DNA from 2 places in the Pseudoduganella sp. LjRoot289 genome. Region 1 is predicted to be linked to the other one. Evidence: riboswitches for the same ligand, from Rfam matches in the RefSeq annotation. Region 1 holds a riboswitch; the other holds the start of a gene.

Evidence for each region. Region 1 has a riboswitch for cobalamin ahead of ACSQ8Y_RS22830 (TonB-dependent receptor domain-containing protein). Riboswitches for the same ligand answer to the same signal wherever they lie in the genome.
Region 2: another riboswitch for cobalamin. It lies ahead of ACSQ8Y_RS09715 (MotA/TolQ/ExbB proton channel family protein); the one in region 1 lies ahead of ACSQ8Y_RS22830 (TonB-dependent receptor domain-containing protein).

What each region holds. Positions count from the first base shown of each region.
Region 1 covers NZ_CAXUPN020000001.1:5,316,233-5,321,602, forward strand. The annotation lists rRNA gene ACSQ8Y_RS22810 (16S ribosomal RNA) at 1-491, opposite strand, end outside; gene cobT (nicotinate-nucleotide--dimethylbenzimidazole phosphoribosyltransferase) at 880-1,914, shown strand; gene ACSQ8Y_RS22820 (adenosylcobinamide-GDP ribazoletransferase) at 1,925-2,722, shown strand; gene ACSQ8Y_RS22825 (histidine phosphatase family protein) at 2,713-3,291, shown strand; cobalamin riboswitch at 3,298-3,526, shown strand; gene ACSQ8Y_RS22830 (TonB-dependent receptor domain-containing protein) at 3,593-5,370, shown strand, end outside.
Region 2 covers NZ_CAXUPN020000001.1:2,301,839-2,307,208, forward strand. The annotation lists gene ACSQ8Y_RS09705 (cobaltochelatase subunit CobN) at 1-1,406, opposite strand, end outside; gene ACSQ8Y_RS09710 (DUF2149 domain-containing protein) at 1,393-1,731, opposite strand; gene ACSQ8Y_RS09715 (MotA/TolQ/ExbB proton channel family protein) at 1,733-2,350, opposite strand; cobalamin riboswitch at 2,431-2,648, opposite strand; gene ACSQ8Y_RS09720 (PAS domain-containing sensor histidine kinase) at 2,696-4,312, opposite strand; gene ACSQ8Y_RS09725 (molybdopterin cofactor-binding domain-containing protein) at 4,464-5,370, opposite strand, start outside.

The DNA.
Region 1 (5,370 bases):
ATTCTTCAGGTACCGTCATTAGATGGGGATATTAGCCCCACCCGTTTCTTCCCTGACAAAAGAGCTTTACAACCCGAAGGCCTTCTTCACTCACGCGGCATTGCTGGATCAGGCTTGCGCCCATTGTCCAAAATTCCCCACTGCTGCCTCCCGTAGGAGTCTGGACCGTGTCTCAGTTCCAGTGTGGCTGGTCGTCCTCTCAGACCAGCTACTGATCGATGCCTTGGTAGGCCTTTACCCTACCAACTAGCTAATCAGATATCGGCCGCTCCAGGAGCACAAGGCCTTGCGGTCCCCTGCTTTCATCCGTAGATCGTATGCGGTATTAGCGTAACTTTCGCTACGTTATCCCCCACTCTTGGGTACGTTCCGATATATTACTCACCCGTTCGCCACTCGCCGCCAGGGTTGCCCCCGCGCTGCCGTTCGACTTGCATGTGTAAAGCATGCCGCCAGCGTTCAATCTGAGCCAGGATCAAACTCTTCAGTTCAATCTCTGTTTTAAGTCATTGCTGACTTTGGTCGCTCTTCAAAATAACTGACGATTCCTTCTTTCGAAGGTCACGTTTATTTCTTTTGTTGAGCGTTTAAATTTGTGAGTCGCGGCTTGCGCCGCGGGCTCCATCATCAAACGCCCACACTTATCGATTGTAATTTTTTAAAGAACCTGCTGAGTTTATTTGATGAAGCGTCGTGTTCATCGCAGCAGAGAGGCAGTATTATGAGGCTAGGCGTTAATTTCGTCAACCATCATTTTCCCGCTTCTCCTACGCTGTGAACAGTGTTCAGCAGCGCGGGGACAGAACTATAGCAAAGGCGCTCGCGTTCCGCAAGCCCACGCGGTACCATCGGAACACTTTCCTTTCTCTCATTATTGCCATGCCTATTCCAGCCATCTCCCCCACCGCCAATGCCGAGTTGTCCGTCGCACTGGATCGTTCTATTAATAACAAGACCAAGCCGCTCGGCAGCCTGGGTATATTGGAAACGTTGGCAAAACAGATAGGGCTTATACAAGGAACTGCGGCCCTCTCTATAAGGGAACCCGCCATCCTGGTATTCGCAGGTGATCACGGCGTGGTCGCGGAAGGCGTTTCCGCCTACCCGCAGGACGTGACCTGGCAGATGGTGGAGAACTTCCTGGCCCAGGGCGCCGCCATCAATGTCTTCGCGCGGCAGAACGCCTGCGCGCTGCATGTGGTGGATGCGGGCGTGAACCACGCGTTCGGCGCTCGCGACGGCCTGCACGACCGCAAGGTGGCCAATGGCACGCGCAACTTCGCGCAAGAGCCGGCCATGACGCCGCAGCAGTGCGCGGCTGCGCTGGAACACGGCATGGCGCTGGCGTCCGACCTGCCCGGCAATGTGGTCGGCTTTGGCGAAATGGGCATCGGCAACACCACCGCCGCTGCCGCGCTGATGCATAAACTGACCGGCATCCCGGTGGCACTATGCGTGGGCGCGGGCACCGGCCTGTCCAGCGAGGGCGTACTGCACAAACAGCGCGTCATCGAGGCGGCCGTCGAAAAGCACGCCGCCGCCACCGCACCGCTGGACGTGCTGGCGACCTTCGGCGGTTTCGAGATCGCCATGATGGCGGGCGCCATGCTGAAGGCGGCCGAGCAGCGCCAGGTGCTGCTGATCGACGGCTTCATCGTCACCAGCGCCTTGCTGGTGGCTGCGCGCCTGCAGCCCGCCATCCTGGACTACTGCGTGTTCGCGCACTGCTCGGATGAGAGCGGCCACAAGGCCATGCTGGACAACCTGGGCGAGCGCGCGCTGCTGAACCTGGGCCTGCGCCTGGGCGAAGGCACCGGCTGCGCGCTGGCCTTGCCGCTGCTGCGCGCGGCCGTGAACTTCGTGAACCAGATGGCGACGTTCGAATCCGCCCAGGTCAGCGAAAAGTCCGAGTAGGCGCCCCGCCATGCACCACGCCCTGCACCAGCTGCGGCTGTTCTTCACTGCACTGCAGTTTTTCACGCGCATCCCGATTCCGCGCTGGGTGGGTTTCGATCCCTCCTGGCTGCACCATGCGTCGCGTTACTTCCCGCTGGTGGGGCTGGTGGTGGCAGCCATCGCCGGCGCGGTGTACGCGGCGGCGGCCTGCCTGTTCCCCGCGCCGGTGGCCGTGCTGCTGGCGACGGCGGCCGGCATCTACGCCACCGGCGCCTTCCACGAAGACGGCTTCGCGGACATGTGCGACGGCTTCGGCGGCGGCATGACGCGCGAACGGGTGCTGGAGATCATGAAAGATTCGCGCATAGGCGCATACGGCGCGATCGGCACCATCTCCCTGCTCGCGCTCAAATGCGCGGCGCTGTCGCTGATGCCGCCCGCTGTCGCGGTGGCCGCGCTGTTCTTTGCGCATCCGCTGTCCCGCCTCGCGGCGACGTCGCTGATCTGGCGCATGGAGTACGCGCGCGCCGAGGGCAAGGCCAAGCCAATGGCGCAAGAGATGAGCGGCGCGGAATTCGCCGTCGCCTGCGCATGCACGCTGCTGCCGGCGGCCCTCATCGCCCGGATGGGATGGCTGCCATGGCCGGCGATCTGCGCCGCCGTGCTGGCCGCGCTGGGCGCCGCCGTCTGGCTGGGCCGCAAGTTCGCGCACCGAATCGGCGGCTACACGGGCGACTGCCTGGGCGCCGTGCAGCAGGTGACCGAAGTGCTGGTCTATCTGTGCGTGCTGGCCAGCCTTGGCCATGGCGCCTGGCCATGCGCCTGATACTCATCCGCCATCCGCAGCCGCTGGTGGCGCCAGGCGTCTGCTACGGCAGCAGCGACCTGCCCGCCGAACCGAAGGACCTCGAGCGTGTGCTGGCCGAACTGCGGACCAGCGCCAGCATCGGCTCCGGCAAGGCGCACGCCCCTTTGATCCCTGACGATACGCCGCTCTATGCCAGCCCGCTGCTGCGCTGCGCCGCGCTTGCCCATCGCCTCGGCACACCCGTGCTGGATGCGCGGCTGGCGGAAATGGATTTCGGCGCGTGGGAACTGCGCAGCTGGGACGACATTCCGCGCGCCGAAGTCGATGCCTGGGCGGCGGACCTGGTCCACTACCGTCCCGGCGGCGGCGAGAACGTCTTGCTGGTCGCCGCGCGCGTGGCGGCATTCCGCGCCGAGCTGCTGCGCCAGCCGCACGCGCAGGCCGCCATCATCTGCCATGCGGGCACCATCCGGCTGCTGACGGCGCTGCAGGCCGGCCTGCCGCTGCACGAAACCGCGCTGCTGGCGGCCGCCTCGCCGCACAAGACCGCCTACGGCGAAGCTGTCATTCTGGAAGCCTCCGCCTGAAAAAACGTATAATGACCGCGTTTTGGTGCCCGCGCGCATGTCCATGCGCGCAGTTAAACGGGAAACACGGCGCTGCTTCTTACTGAGAAAGCGGCCAACGTGTGCTGCCCCCGCAACGGTAAACAAGTGTCGCCCACGGCGACAAGCTGCCTCGGACTAACCACTGTGCTTTGCATGGGAAGGTGAGGCGGTCTAACTTGCGAGCCCGGATACCGGCCAAGACAGGTGGATGCGCGCTGCGCATCTGTTCAATCCAGCCCACGGGGAAGTAGGCTGGTTGCATACTAAAAAAAGATCCATTATGAGCTTTCCTGTTATTCGGCACGCGGCCGTCTCCTCGCTCGCGCTAGCTATTGCCGCGCCTTGCGCCTACGCCCAGACCGCCGCCGCTAGCGTCAATGCCAACGCCGTCATCGTCACCGCCACGCGCTCGCCGCAGCTGCAGCGCGACGTGCTGAGCGACTCCCTCACCCTGCTCGCGGACGACATCGCGCGCTCCGGCGCCGGCTCGATCACCGACCTGCTGCAGCGCCAGCGCGGCATCGAGATCGCCCGCAACGGCGGACCGGGTACCAATTCCAGCGTCTACCTTCGCGGCGCCAACCCCAACCAGACCGTGGTGCTGGTGGATGGCGTGCGCATCGGCTCGTCCACTTCCGGCACGGCCAGCTGGTCGGCCATACCGCTGCAGGCGATCGACCGCATCGAGATCGTATACGGCCCGATGAGCATCCTCTACGGCGCCGACGCCATCGGCGGCGTGATACAGATCTTCACCAAGAAGGGCGCGGGCGCGCCCACCGTGTCCGCCTTCGCCGGCGCAGGCAGCGACAAGACGCGCGCTTTCGACGCCAGCGTGTTCGGTGCCACCGGCGGCGAAAACAGCTTCAGCTACGCCCTGAGCGCGGGCAAGGAAAAGTCGGACGGTTTTTCCTCCACCAAGCCTGGCAGCACCCAGTACAACGCCGACAATGACGGCTATGACCGCGTCGGTACCTCCGGCCAGTTCGGCTTCCAGCTGGCCAAGGGCCATGAACTGGGCCTGGTGTTCCTGAACAGCCGCATCGACGGCCAGTTCGACAGCGGCGCCAGCAAATACAATACGCAGAGCCACAACAAGCTGGAGAACATCGGCGTGTTCAGCAAGAACCGGGTGATGGATAACTGGTATAGCACCGTGCAACTGTCGAAGGCGAATGACAAGTCGATTTCGGACACCGGCGTCGCCAGCACCTACAGCCAGATCAACAGCAGGCAGACCGATTTCACCTGGCAGAACGATTTCCGCATTGGCGACGACACGCTGCAGCTGCTGGCCGGCCACCGCGAAGAAAAGGTCCGGTCGGGCACCACCACCGCGCTGGGCAAGCAGCGCAAGACGGACTCGCTGGCCGCCGCCTACAGCCTGCAGCGCGGCGCGCACCTGGCTACCTTCGGCGCCCGCTCCGACGACAGCTCGCAGTATGGCCGCAATACCAGCGGTTCAGCCGCCTACGGCTATCGCGTCAGCAGCGCACTGCGCGCCAGCGCCAGCATCGGCACCAGCTTCCGCGCGCCCACTTTCAACGAGCTGTACTACCCGGGCTTCGGCTACGAGAACAACCAACCCGAGCAAGGCCGCAATGCCGAAGCCGGCCTGCAGTACGACGACGGCACGAACGAATTCGGCGCCAGCGTCTACCGCAACAAGCTTACCGACATGCTGGTGACCACCACGCCCTGCCCCGACCGCGCCCGCAAAGGCAGTTGCGCCTACAACGTCAACCACGCCATGCTGGAAGGCCTGACCGTGAACGCCAGCCGCCGCATGGGCGCCTTCACCGTGGCGGCCAACGCGGACTGGCAGGACCCGAAGGACGAGACCACCGGCAAGTCGCTGGCGCGCCGCGCGAAGAAGCACGGCAACGCCAGCGTCGAATACGAAACCGGCGCGCTGACCGCCGGCGCCGAGCTGCAAGTGTCCGCTTCCCGCTTCGACGACGCCGCCAACCGCAACCGCCTGGGCGGCTACAGCCTGCTGAACCTGTATGCCACCTGGCAGTTCGCGCGCGACTGGTCCGCGCTGGCGCGCTGGAACAA
Region 2 (5,370 bases), 3.0 Mb from region 1:
TTGCCGGGGTAGTTGCCGTAGGCCTGGATCTCATCCTGCAGGCCGCGCCGGTCAGCGGCAAAGCGCTTGCCGGTGTCATAGCCGTCCCGCTTCATGCGCTGGGTGATTTGCCACAAGCTCTCCGGCAGCACGTTCAGGTAGGCCGCCCCTATGGTTTCCGAACCGTGCGGATAATTGAAATACAGGACCGCCACGCGCTTGTCCGCGTTGGGCTTGTGGCGCAGCGCCAGCCACGCGGCGATGCGCTGGTCCAGGCGCTCGATACGCTCGGCGATTGGCTGCTCCTCGACATAGGCCAGGCCGGTGTGGCTGTCGCGCACTCGTTCGCGGCTGGCCACCACCGTCGGCTGCACCAGGCCCGCGATCTCGGCGCCCGCCATTTGCCAGGTGCGCTCGATCAGGTCCAGGCCGATCTTGGACTGCTCCCATTGCGCCGCCGTCTGCTGGCTCAGCGTGATGGCGTTGATGGCCGGGACACCGATCTGGTTCAACAGCGCGCCGGTGGCGGACGTGCCGCCCACCTTCATGCCGAGGGCGACGATGAGGTCCACCCTGCCCTTGCCCTGCTCGTCGAGAAAGTATTTCAGCGGCACGTCGTAGGGATAGCCGAACACCGGCATGACGTTGTAGCCGCTGCGCTCCAGCCTCTCCACGATGGCGGCCAGAGGCAAGGTCTGGCCGGACACCAGGTTGGCGCGGTAGAAGACCACGCCCACCCATGGCGCGCCGGGACGGTGCTTCGCGTAGCCCTGCAGGTACTGGGCGTAGCTGGTGGCGGTGCGGTTCGCGGCCACGTCGTACAAGCCGGCCTCCGGCATCGCCTGCAACGGCGGCACGGTGACCTTCGCGTTGAACACATTCTTCAGCACGTAGCGCAGCAGGCTGCCCATGTTCTCGACGCCGCCGGTGCGGTGGTAGTCCCGGATGGCTTTGTCCTCGCGCACGCCCAGTTCGCGCAGCGCGTCGTCCGGCACGCCGCCGACCGCGTAGACCGCGTGGCGCTGGCGCTGCATCGCCTTCAGTTCGGGCGCCAGGGCCTGCGTTTGCTGGCTGTTCTTCACGTCCAGCAGCACGGCATCGGCCGCGACGAGGGCGGCGCGGTCGGCGGGCGCCATGCCGTTCGCGGGGATGATGCGCACGCTGATGTCGTGCGCTTTCAGCTCGGCCTGCAGACCGCGCACAGCCAATACGGCGGGACGCGATTCCACGTCGCCAAGCAACAGCGCCAAGGTGCGCGGCGCGGCCTGTGCGGCGGAAGGCATCAGCGCGCCGCACAAGGCGGCACAGACGATGGCCACCCTCGCAGAAAGCGGCGCCGCCGGCGGCATGGTAATCGGCACGGCGGTCGGCATGGCGATCCACCTGGCCAAGCGCGGCAAGGCCTCCTTCACTTTATTCAGGTACATAGACGACCTTTCCATCCGGGAGCTGGTACGCGGTGCCGAGGCGCTTGCCGCTGCCCGACAAGGGTTTGTCGCTGACGCGGGTCACCTTGATCTCGGACCCCTTTTTGGTCAGTATTTCCACCTTGCCGTCCGCGCTCTTCTTGGCGATGGTGACTTCGGAGTTGGGGTCGAGCAGGTCCATCATGTTCCAGGCGGAGAACAGGGCGAGCATCATGGCGACGATGAAGACGATGCTGGCGTCGAACAGGTTGGCGACGCCCGCCAACGGGTCTTCGCCGCCAGAGCCGTCGTGACGGCTGTAGCGGTGGCGATTGAGGTAGCGCATGTCAGCCTCCGGAGCGCAGCAGGTGCGGCGCCGCAGGCACGGCCTGGGCTTCCAGGCCGGCCTGCCCGGCCAGCAGCGTCTCGGCCGCATAGGCGACGTCGGTCAGGTCGTTGCGCAGCCAGTGCTCGCGCGCCAGCGTCAGCACGTAGGCCGTCACGCTGCAGGCCAGGCCGACCACGGTGGCGGTGAACGCTGTGGTCATGCTCTCGGCCATTTTCGGCAGATTGCCTTGCGCCAGGCCGGCCAGCGAGATGCCCATCGGGATCAGGGTGCCCATCAAGCCCAGCGCCGGGCCGACGCGGACGACGAAGCGCACCGAATCCAGGCGGCGCACGCCGGCCGCGTCGGTGCGCTGCACCAGGCGTTCCAGGCGCACCTCGAGCGGCGGGTTTCCCTGCTGCGCGGCGGCGGCCTGCATCTGCGCGGTGGCCGCGTCGACCAGCACGCGCACGCCGCGCCGGCGCTCGTTCCATTCGGCGACGAAGGTGCCCAGGCAGACCAGCATGTGCAAGGTCAACGCGGCGATGCCCAGCAACACAGGCAGGTACAGCAAAGTGGAAATCGAATACAGCAAGGTTTCGATGGCGCGCACGGCACCGTCGATAGGCAGGTCTGGCATGGAATGTTCCTACGGAGCGGCAATCCTCCCCACTTCCCCGTAGGCGCGATTGCTGTCAGAAGCGCGCCACGCACGGCAGCGCACTTCCACCTGCTCTGGCCGGTATCCGGGCTCGCAAGCCTAGCTGTCCGACCTTCCCATGCCGAAGCACAGTGGTGTTGGGAGACAGCCTGCCGTCAAGGACGACGCTTGCTAACCGTTGCGGGGGCAGCACACCTGACCGCTTGCGCGGCCTGTGTTTCCCGTTTAACTGCGCACGAAGACTACGCGCGCGGGCACCAGAGCGAGCGCATTATACGTTTGGCATGCGCCGCCAGTCCAGTCCTCCGGACCAGTCACTTCAAATTAGCAAGCCTGCTCCAGCGGCAGACAAACCGTGAAGCTGCTGCCGCACCCCGGCCCGGCGCTGTGGGCCGCCACGCTGCCGTGGTGCAGCTCGACCAGGCTCTTCACCAGCGCCAGTCCTATTCCCAGCCCGCCGGACGTGATCTCTTCATGGCCGCCATCCTGCTCGCCTTGGGCGAACAGCTCGAAGGCGCGCTCCAGCAACTCCGGCGCCATGCCGACACCGTTGTCGCGCACCGTCATCCGAACCTGCGGCTGCGCAGCCTCGCTTTCCACTTCCACGCGCAGCACGATCTCGCCGCCGGCCGGCGTGTACTTGGCGGCATTGTTAAGCAAATTGGTCATCACCTGCACCAGGCGCTTATGGTCGCCGCGCAGCCAGACCTCGCCGGGCGGCACCTGCACCGTCAGGCGCTGGCTTGCGGCTTCGATCGCCGGGCGCGCCTGCTCGACGGCGTCCGCGGCGACGCGTGCCGCGTCGATGCAATCCCACCGCAGGCGGACCAGGCCACGCTTCACACGCGACACGTCCAGCAAGTCGTCCACCAGGCCGGTCATATGCCTGACCTGGCGCGAAATCACCCCGCCGGTCTGTTTCAGGCATGCCTCGTTCAGGCCGCCCATGGCCAGCAAGTCGGCCGCCGCGCTGATGGGAGCCAGGGGGTTGCGCAACTCGTGCGCCAGCATGGCCACGAATTCGTCCTTGCGGCGGTCGGCCAGCAACAGCGCTTCCTCGCTGCGCTTGGCTGCGCTGACGTCCTTGAACAAGATGGCGACCCTGCACTCGGCCGGGTCGTCGACGCGGAAGGCGTATAAGTCGAACCAGCGCCCCATCGCCTTCGCTTCGTAAGACGTGCGTACCGGTTCGCCCGTGAGCGCCACCTTGCCATAGGTCTCGAACCAGAATTCTTCGTGCTCGGGCACCAGTTCGCGCATCAGGCGTCCCTCTGCGGCCGGCAGGCCGGTCACGCCGGCAAAGGCCCGGTTGATTTCGCGGAAGCGGTAGTCGACCGGCTTGCCTGCCGCGTCAAACACCAATTCGATGATGCAAAAGCCTTCATCGATCGAATCGAACAGCGAGCGGTAGCGTGCCTCGCTCAACTTTAGCTGCGCCTCGGCAAGCTTTTTGTCATGCACATCGGTCGAGGTGCCGAACCAGCGCAGCACGGCCGCCCCGCTTCTCCCCTCGATATTGCGCTGGGGCTCGGCGCGCGCCAGGAACCAGCGGTATTCGCCGCTGGCCGAGCGCACCCTATGCTCGACGGAAAATACTTCGCCGTTCGCTTTGGCGACCGCCCATGCCGCCAAGGTCGCGGGGATGTCGGCGGGATGGATGAAGCCAGTCAGCTGATCCGGGCCGGTGGCGGCCAGGTCGGCGCCGGTGTAGCTCATCCATTGTTTGTTGACGAATACGGCCCGGCCCGCGCTGTCCAGTATCCAGATCAATTGCGGTATCGAGTCCGCCATCAGGCGGAAACGCCGCTCGCTTTCCCGCAGGCGGCGCTCGGCCTCGTGGCGCGACGTGGCGTGGCGCAGCCGCGCAGGGTTGCCGCCCGCGTCCTGTTTGCTGGCGGCGCTCCGGATAACCGGGGGCTGATCCCTTGAACTCGCTTGCACGTGGCGCTCCGTTTCTCTGGACGAATGCCACAGTATATTCTTAGCTTGCCGAGCGCGACGCGCCGCATCGGCCGAGGGTGCTCCCCGCCGGCGCCCCGGGTTGCGCCGCTACAACGAGCCCCTACCGTCGGCCAAGCCACGCCGGCGCCCCCTACCCTTTGAGCTGGAACGGCAGTGCGCGCAGCGGCTTGCCGGCGAGCCGCGCGATGGCGTTGGCGAACGCGGGCGCCAGCGGCGGCAGGCCGGGTTCGCCGATGCCGGTGGGCGGCTCGGCGCTGGGCACGATGTGGGTGGCGAAGGCCGGCATGTCCGTCATGCGGGCCACGGTGAAGTCGCCGAAATTGCTCTGCTCGACGACGCCGTCCTTGAGCGTGATGGCCGCGCCGGGCAAACACATCGACAGTCCCATCACGGCCGCGCCCTGGATCTGCGCCTCGATGGAACGCGGATTGACGGCCAGGTTGCAGTGCACGCCCGCCGTCACCGCATGCAGCCTGGGCTGGCCGCCTTGCAACGACGCCTCCACCACATAAGCCACCACGGTCTCGAAGGACTCGTGCACCGCCACGCCCCAGGCGCGTCCTGCCGCCAGCTTGCGTTTGCCATAGCCGCTCTTGTCCACCGCCAGCTGCAGCGCGGCGCGGTGCCTGCTCTGTTTCTCGCCGAACATGCGCATGCGGTAAGCCACCGGATCCTGCTTCGTGGCGCGGGCTATCTCGTCCACCAGCGTCTCCATGACGAAGGCGGTGTGGTTGGAACCCACGCTGCGCCACCACAGCACCGGCACGTTCTGCTTGGGATGGTGCACGGTCAGGCGCATCGGGAAGGGATAGGGATCGCGCATGCCTTCGGTCGCCGTGCCGTCGATGCCGTTCTTCACCTGGAAGGGCTCGAACACGGAACCGGTGGTGATGGACTGGCCGACGATGGCGTGGTCCCAGGCCAGCACCTTGCCGCTCGCATCGAAGCCTATTCGTGCTCTGTGCAAATGCATGGGCCGGTAATAACCGCCACGCATGTCGTCCTCGCGGCTCCACACTGTGCGCACCGGCGCGTTC